DNA from 2 places in the Streptomyces sp. NPDC059788 genome. Region 1 is predicted to be linked to the other one. Evidence: riboswitches for the same ligand, from Rfam matches in the RefSeq annotation. Region 1 holds a riboswitch; the other holds the start of a gene.
The links. A riboswitch is a leader RNA that binds a small molecule or an ion and turns the genes downstream of it on or off. The one in region 1 is predicted to bind glycine.
Positions count from the first base shown of each region.

Region 2: it holds a riboswitch for glycine, as region 1 does, so the genes downstream of both, gcvT (glycine cleavage system aminomethyltransferase GcvT) here and gcvP (aminomethyl-transferring glycine dehydrogenase) in region 1, are expected to answer to the same signal.

Region 1 covers NZ_JBHWHY010000081.1:8,954-13,144, reverse strand. Annotated here, with positions in the region: gene gcvP (aminomethyl-transferring glycine dehydrogenase) at 1-1,566, opposite strand, end outside; glycine riboswitch at 1,755-1,852, opposite strand; gene ACFV57_RS40595 (PRC-barrel domain-containing protein) at 1,967-2,356, shown strand; gene ACFV57_RS40590 (DNA polymerase IV) at 2,260-3,837, opposite strand.
Region 2 covers NZ_JBHWHY010000028.1:67,171-71,361, reverse strand. Annotated here, with positions in the region: gene ACFV57_RS24460 (enhanced serine sensitivity protein SseB) at 1-11, opposite strand, end outside; gene ACFV57_RS24455 (hypothetical protein) at 261-1,079, shown strand; gene ACFV57_RS24450 (AAA family ATPase) at 1,276-2,034, opposite strand; glycine riboswitch at 2,284-2,379, shown strand; gene gcvT (glycine cleavage system aminomethyltransferase GcvT) at 2,520-3,647, shown strand; gene gcvH (glycine cleavage system protein GcvH) at 3,724-4,098, shown strand; gene glyA (serine hydroxymethyltransferase) at 4,154-4,191, shown strand, end outside.

The DNA of each region.
Region 1 (4,191 bases):
CTCGGTGGTCGCGTTCAGCTTCATCGTGCAGGAGCCGAGCGGGATCATGCCGCGGTCCAGCGCGTAGTCCTTGTCCGACAGGCGGCGCAGGTAGCGCAGCATCGCGGTCTCGGAACGGTGCTGGTGGAAGACCGGGTGCGTCAGGTACGCGTCGCCGCGCAGCAGCTCCGCGGGCAGCGCGTCGGCCACGTCGGCGTCGAGCTGCTCGATGTCGGCCCGGACACCGAAGGCGCTCCACACCGCGTGCACCTGCGCGCGTCCGGTGGTCTCGTCACAGGCGACGCCCACCAGGTCCGCGTCGACCAGCCGCAGGTTGACCCCGCCCTCGCGGGCCGCGGCGACGGCCTCCGCGGCCCGGCCCGGCACCCGTACGGTCAGCGTGTCGAAGTACCCGCCGTGCACGACCTCCACGCCGCCGGCGCGCAGGCCCTCTGCCAATATGGAGGCGTAGCGGTGCGTACGGCGCGCGATGGCCGCGAGCCCGTCCGGCCCGTGGTAGACGGCGTACATGCCCGCCATCACGGCGAGCAGCACCTGCGCGGTGCAGATGTTGCTGGTGGCCTTCTCGCGGCGGATGTGCTGCTCACGCGTCTGGAGGGCGAGGCGGTAGGCCTTGTTGCCGTCGGCGTCCACGGAGACGCCCACCAGGCGGCCGGGCAGGCTGCGGGCGAACTTCTCGCGTACGGCCATGAACCCGGCGTGCGGACCGCCGAAGCCCATCGGCACACCGAACCGCTGGGTGGTGCCGACGGCGATGTCCGCGCCCAGCTCGCCCGGCGAGGTCAGCAGCGTCAGTGCGAGCAGGTCGGCGGCGACGGTCACGATCGCGCCCAGCTCGTGCGCCTGCCCGATGAGGGCACGCGGGTCCCGTACGGCACCGGACGCACCCGGGTACTGGAGCAGCACGCCGAAGACACCGCGCTCGGCGACCTCCGCCGGGATGCCCTCGGACAGGTCGGCCACCACGACCTCGACGCCGGTCGGCTCGGCGCGGGTCTCGATCACGGCGACGGTCTGCGGCAGGCAGTCGGCGTCGACCAGGAAGACGCCCTGCTTGACCTTGCCCACGCGCCGCGCGAGGGACATCGCCTCGGCGGCGGCCGTGCCCTCGTCCAGCAGCGAGGCACCGGAGGTCGGCAGGCCGGTCAGGTCGGCGACCATGGTCTGGAAGTTGAGGAGCGCTTCGAGGCGGCCCTGGGAGATCTCCGGCTGGTACGGGGTGTAGGCGGTGTACCAGGCGGGGTTCTCCATCACGTTGCGCAGGATCACCGGCGGGGTGAACGTGCCGTGGTAGCCGAGCCCGATCATCGGGGCGAGCACCTGGTTGCGGTCCGCGAGCGCGCGCAGCTCGGCCAGCACCTCGGCCTCGGTACGGCCCTGGGGCAGCCCCAGCGCCTCCGCGCTCTTGATCACGTCCGGGACGGCGGCCGCGGTCAGTTCGTCCAGCGATCCGAACCCGACCTGCGCGAGCATCTTGGCCTGGGCCTCCGGGCCGGGCCCGATGTGCCGCTGCTCGAACGGGGTACCTCGTTCCAGCTCGGTCAGCGGGATGCGGTTGGTGGTCATCTGCGGGGGCCTCCTGGTCGTTTCGACCTACGCGGGGCACCACGGCGCTGGTGCCCGGACGGCCTCCCCCTCTGTCATCTCAACCTGAGAGCTTCACCGGTCCCGCACGCGGTACCGGCTTTCACCGTCGGTGAGGAGGGGTTCCGGCGCTGTGCCCGTCCGTGGCCCGCCCTGCTTTCCAGAGTGACCTCGTCCATGCGGTACGTGTGCCTGAGAGATTCCGGGGAGGAGTTGCTCCTTCGGCGCCCCCGCCATGATCGACAAGGGACTCTCCCGCATGGGGTCTGCAGCCGTTCGCCAGCCTACCAGCGCGGCGAACGGACGTTCCTTCGAGTGGCCGGGGCATGAAATGTGCCGTTTGGTAGTTGTCACAAGGCAGTTGCGACCACTTGGAGGGACCGTGCAGACCGATATCGATCCCCGCAGCTTGATCGGCCGCAAGGCGTTCGACAAGAACGGAACCAAGATCGGCACCGTCGACGAGGTGTACCTGGACGACGCGACCGGCGAACCGGAATGGGCGGCCGTACGCACCGGGATCTTCAGCCGGGACGCGTTCGTGCCCCTGGAGCCCAGCGACCTGGTCGACGAGGCACTGCACGTCCCCTACGACCGCAAGCTGATCAGGGACGCGCCGGACTTCGGGGTGGGCCGCCACCTCTCGCCGGAGCAGGAACTACAGCTCTACCACCACTACCGGCTGGACATCCCGGCCCCCGATCCCGTGCCCGGCTCGGACTCCGCGCCGGCCGACACCGAGTTCGGGCGGGTGGCCGGCGTGGAGGACTGAGGGGCGGACGCGGGGTCGGCACGCCCGCCCGGTTCCCCCGGCGGGCGGCTGCCGGACCCCTCGGCCCGGCCGCCGTGCGGCTCCCCGCCCGCGCGGCCGGCGGGAGCGCCGGGCCACCCGTCCGGCGGCCCGCCCACCAGCGGCAACGGCTCACCGGGCCGCAGCGCCGGATCGTCCACGGGAAACGTGCGCACCCGGCCGGGCCCGGACCACGGCTGCTCGAACCGTACGGTCACCCGGCCCACGCCGCTGCCCTGCACCCACCCGGCTCCGTGTTCGTCATGCACCACGTCGAGCCCGGGGAGCCAGCGCCGGGGGCGCTCCGGCCCGGGCTCCGCCACGGCCTGCCGCGCCGCCTCGTCGACCGCCCGGCGCTCCCGCTCGGCCTCCTCCTCGGCCGCCTTCTCCGTCGCCAGCTGGGCGAACAAATCCTCCTGCGTGAAGTCCGCGAGGCCGGACACGCCGACGCCCAGCAGCCGCACACCGCCCGTGGTGTCCACCAGGTCCAGCAGCCGGGCCGCCGCCTCCCGCACCACCCCGGGGTCGTCCGTGGGCCCGCGCAGCGTCTCCGACCTCGTCAGCGTCGAGAAGTCGTAGTTCCGCACCTTGATCACGACGGTCCTGCCGGAACGCCCGGCCGCCCGCAGCCGCTGCACACACCGGTCCGCCAGCCGCGTCAGCTCGGCCCGCACCCGCGTCCGGTCGGTCAGGTCCACGTCGAAGGTGTCCTCGACCGATATGGACTTCGCGTCCCGCTCGGCCACCACGGGCCGCTCGTCACGGCCCAGCGCCATCGCGTACAGCCCGGCGCCGTGCGCCCTGCCCAGGAGGCGGACGAGCTCGGACTCGCCCGCCTCGGCCGTCTCGGCGACCGTGTGGATGCCCGAGCGGCGCAGCGTCTCCGCCGTGGCCGGGCCGACGCCGGGCAGCGTACGCACCGTCATCGGGCCGAGCAGCTCGCGCTCCGTGCCCGGCTCGATGACCACGAGGCCGTCCGGCTTGGCCTGTTCGGACGCGATCTTGGCCAGCATCTTCGCCCCGGCCAGCCCCACCGACCCGGTCAGGCCCGTCCTGCGCCTGATGTCGCGCCGCAGCCGCTCCCCCACCGCTCGCGCGGCCGCCGCGTCCGCCGCGACGCCGCCCGCCTCCAGGTCCACGAACGCCTCGTCCAGGCTGAGCGGCTCCACCAGCGGGGACAGCTCGTGGAGCAGCTCCATGACCTGGTCGCTGACCCGGCGGTACAGGGTGAAGCGCGGCGTCAGATAAGCCGCGTTCGGGCAGAGGCGGCGGGCCTGGGCCGTCGGCATGGCGGAGCGCACGCCGAAGACACGGGCCTCGTACGACGCCGTGGAGACCACGCCGCGCGGGCCGATCCCGCCGACCACCACGGGCTTTTCGCGCAGGCTCGGCTTGGCCGCCTGCTCGGCGGACGCATAGAACGCATCCATGTCCAGATGCAGGATCGTCGGGGCACGTCTCACATGACCGATGCTCCCCCACACCACTGACAATCGCGCCGACCGGTCACCGGCGGGCCGCCGCGTCCCGCCCCGGCCTGCCCCTGGCCGGCGCACGCCGGGCCGCGGGCGCGCGGAGCGCCGGAAGGGGCTGTACGAGGCTTCCGGGGCCTTCTGCGGCGTGAGACGCGTCCTGTGCGCTCCAGGGACGCCGCGGGCCTCAGGAGACGCCAGGAAGGGCCACAGGAGGTTCAGGGGCCGCAGGCGGCCGCCGTGACGGGCGTACGGGAGGCCACGGCGCCCGCCGCGGCCGATGACGAACGACGGGCGGGGGCGGCAGCGACACCTGGGCCGCGCCCCGCCGGTCCGTACGGCGGC
Region 2 (4,191 bases), on a different contig from region 1:
GGAAAGTCCATCTCCACCCACCCGCTTCGTACCGCGCCGCGTCCGCGCCTGACGCCCAGCCAGGTGACTGGCGGCCGGCCCAAGGGGCGGACACAGGCTCTTACCTGGTCGACGACCCTAACGCCAGCAGACGGGAGGGGGCCTGGTGCGTCCGGATGACCACCGAACGCGCGCGAGCGGTTGCGGACCGTGCGCGACGCTCCGAAGGTTGCTCCAGGGTGATCTTGCCCTGCCGTTCCTACAGAAAGGCATCTCTCCTGATGGCAACGCACCGGACCGCCACCGCCCTCGTCAGCGCCGCCACCGTCGGCACCCTCGCCCTCGGTGCCGTGGGTTCCGCGTCCGCGGCGGAGGAACCCAAGCCCCCGGTCCGCAACCAGAGCGTCATCGTCGACGACATCGGCAGACTGGCGGACGCCTCGGCCGAGCTGGCCGACAAGGCCGCCGACAGCCGCGGCCACTCCGTGCAGGTCAGGGCCGCGCGCACCCACCTGGACACCGTCCTGGCCGACGCGCAGCGGCTCGCCGACGTCCTGAACAAGGACTCCGACCGCTCGGTGTCGGCCGACACCGTCCAGCTGCGCAGGGTCTCGCAGCAGCTGCGCACACAGGTGGACGAGCTGTCCGAGCGCCGGGCCCCGGCGCCGGGCGAGTCCTCCGACGCCGTGAGCGTGGTCGGCTCGGTCTCCCGGTCCGTCACGGACATCTTCAAGATCCTGGGCCTCGACAAGCTGCTCGGCGACCTGCGGCAGCAGCCGGGCGCACAGCCGGCCGAGCAGCCCGCCGCACCGGCCACCAACCGGCCGGCCCAGCCCGCCGCGCAGCCGGCCGCCGCGCCCGCGGACGACCAGCCGGCCGAGCAGCCCGCCGAGCAGCCGGCCGCCCAGCCCAAGGCCCCGATCAGCGACCCGCAGCCGACCGCCGACACGGCGCCGCAGCCCGCGGACACCCGCCAGGAGCAGCCCGCCGACGCGCCGCAGCGGCAGGGCGCGGAGCAGCCGCAGCGGCAGGGCGCCGGCGCGCTGCTCAACTCGGTGCTGTCGCTGCCGACGGTGCTCGTCAAGGCCCTGGGCCTCTAGATCGGCCCGGCTCCGAGCGTCCGGAGGAGGCGCAGATGCGGGAGATATGCCAGAGCTAGGACCGGTCCTGACGGGCCGTACGGGACCTTCCGTACGGCCCGTCAGACGTACGGCGTACCGGACATATAGCGACATCCGGCACGGCAGGCGTGACGCCTACCGGGCGCGCGGACCGGTCCCGGCCGCGCGCCCGGCCTCACTCGAAGCCGACCCGCCGCAGCGCGCCCGCCGCCGGCCGGTCCAGCAGGACGGCCGAGGTGAAGCCCGCGGGGAGCCGGGCCGTCCGGGCGCGGGCGGCCAGCCGCCGCACCGCCCGCCGGTGCCGGGCGAAGGCGTAGCCGGACACGCCCCGCCCGCGCGAACGCTGACCGGAGAGCGCGACCTCGGGCGGCACGTCCAGCAGCAGCAGGTGCAGGCCGCGCCCGCCGCGCCGGGCCTCGCGCGCCAGCCAGCGGCGCACCCAGGCGAGCGTGCCACAGTCGTGCACCACCACGCTGCGCCCTGAACGCAGCGCCCGCCGCAGTCCCAGGTAGTGGGCGGCCCTGACCAGCGGCCGGTAGAGCGCGTACGGCAGCCGGCGCAGCCTGCCGCGCTCCCAGCGCTCCCGTACGTCCTGCGAATCGACGCGGTGCACGGCCGCGCCCTGGAGGTCGAGGGCGGGCACCACCCGGAGCATGAGCGTGCTCTTGCCGCTGCCCGGCAGGCCGGAGACCACCACCACGTCACCCGCCACGAAGAGCAGCCCGGTCACCGCGCGCGGTGACCGGCCGTCCCGGAGGTCGACGATGTCCACCGGCGGCGCGTCCGGCGCCGCGGCCCGTACCCGGCCGGGGCGGACCACCCCGCGCGGCAGCCGCCTGGGCCCCGGCACCGCGGCCGGGGTCGGCTCCGGGACGCAGCCCGGGGGCACGCCTCCCGGACTCGTCGCGAATGCGGCTTGCCTGTGCACCGTGATCGCCCCTCCCGGTCCGGTGATTCCGTCCCCTTACCCGCAGAGTGTCAAGAAAAGGTAATGCGCTTCAAGGAAACCGCTCGATCCGTACACTCCCCGGACAGCCTCGTGACACCACTGCGAACACCGGTACGACCTTGGCTCCTGCATCCGGCGATCCCGTGCAATGATGTGCGCGCCAAGTGCGGGACCACACCCAACAAGTGCGTCGCCGTACGGGTGCCACGCTCAGCCAACTGCATACCGGCCGCTTGAATCCGCGCGGGAGAGTCCCCGGCCGTCACGGCGGGGCGCCGAAGGAGCAAGTCCTCCCTTGAATCTCTCAGGCCCCGATACCGCGCGGGCGAGGCAGATCTGAAAAGCGGGCCGCCGTGGTGTGGCTCCACCCAAGGTGCAAACCGGGACCGGTGACGGCCTTCCGGTGAACCTCTCAGGTTCCGATGACAGATGGGGAGACCGTCCTGTCACCCATGCCCGGGAGCCCCACCATGACCCAAGCCCCCCGCCGGACCGCACTGGACGCGACGCACCGCGCGCTCGGCGCGACCATGACCGACTTCGCCGGATGGGACATGCCGCTGCGCTACGGCAGCGAGCGTGACGAGCACGTCGCCGTCCGTACCCGCGCCGGCCTCTTCGACCTCTCCCACATGGGCGAGCTCACCGTCACCGGGCCGCGCGCCGCCGACCTGCTGGACCACGCGCTGGTCGGCAACATCGGCGGCGTCGCCGTCGGCCGCGCCCGCTACACCATGATCTGCGACGCCGAGGGCGGCATCCTGGACGACCTGATCGTCTACCGCCTCGGCGAGACGGAGTACATGGTCGTCGCCAACGCCTCCAACGCCCAGGTCGTGCTGGACGCGCTCACCGAGCGCGCGAGCGGCTTCGACGCCGAGGTGCGCGACGACCGGGACGCGTACGCGCTGCTCGCCGTGCAGGGTCCGGAGTCGGCCGGCATCCTGAAGGCCCTCACCGACGCCGACCTGGACGGCCTGAAGTACTACGCCGGGCTGCCCGGCACCGTCGCCGGCGTCCCGGCGCTGATCGCCCGTACCGGCTACACCGGCGAGGACGGCTTCGAGCTGTTCGTCCGCCCGGCGGACGCGGTCGCCCTCTGGGAGGCGCTGACCGCGGCGGGCAAGGGCGCGGGCCTGGTGCCCTGCGGCCTGTCCTGCCGGGACACGCTGCGCCTGGAGGCGGGGATGCCGCTGTACGGGCACGAGCTGACCACCGGCACCACCCCGTTCGACGCGGGCCTGGGCCGGGTCGTGAAGTTCGAGAAGACGACGAACGACGGCGACTTCGTGGGCCGTGCCGCCCTGGAGGCCGCCCGGGACCGCGCCGAGACCGAGCCGCCCCGCAAGCTGGTCGGCCTGATCGCCGAGGGCCGCCGCGTGCCGCGCGCCGGTTACCCGGTCGTGGGACCGGACGGCGCCGTCATCGGCGAGGTCACCTCCGGCGCCCCCTCCCCCACCCTCGGCAAGCCCGTCGCCATGGCGTATGTGGACGCCGCGCACGCCGCGCCGGGCACCGCCGGTGTGGCGGTGGACATCCGCGGCACCCATGAGCCGTACGAGGTCGTGGCCCTGCCGTTCTACAAGCGCCAGAAGTGACGTGTCTGCGCCTCATCCGTCTCACCTGTCAAGACCCCCGCACCGAGCACGCCCCCGCATCCAGGAGAATCAAGACATGAGCAACCCCCAGCAGCTGCGCTACAGCAAGGAGCACGAGTGGCTGTCGGCCGCCGAGGAGGGCGTCTCGAAGATCGGCATCACCGAGCACGCCGCGAACGCGCTCGGCGACGTCGTCTTCGTGCAGCTTCCTGAGGTCGGTGCCACGGTCACGGCGGGCGAGACCTGCGGTGAGCTGGAGTCGACCAAGTCCGTCAGCGATCTCTACTCCCCCGTCGACGGCGAGGTCACGGAGATCAACGAGGACGTGGTGAGCGACCCCTCGCTGGTGAACACCGCCCCGTTCGAGGGTGGCTGGCTGTTCAAGGTGAAGGTGAGCGGCGAGCCTGACGACCTGCTCACGGCCGACGAGTACACCGCCTTCACCGGCTGATACGCCCACCCGCCGCCCGGCGGGGCCGTGCGCCCCGCGAACCCCAGGAAGAGTCATGTCGCTTCTGAACAGCTCCCTCCACGAGCTCGACCC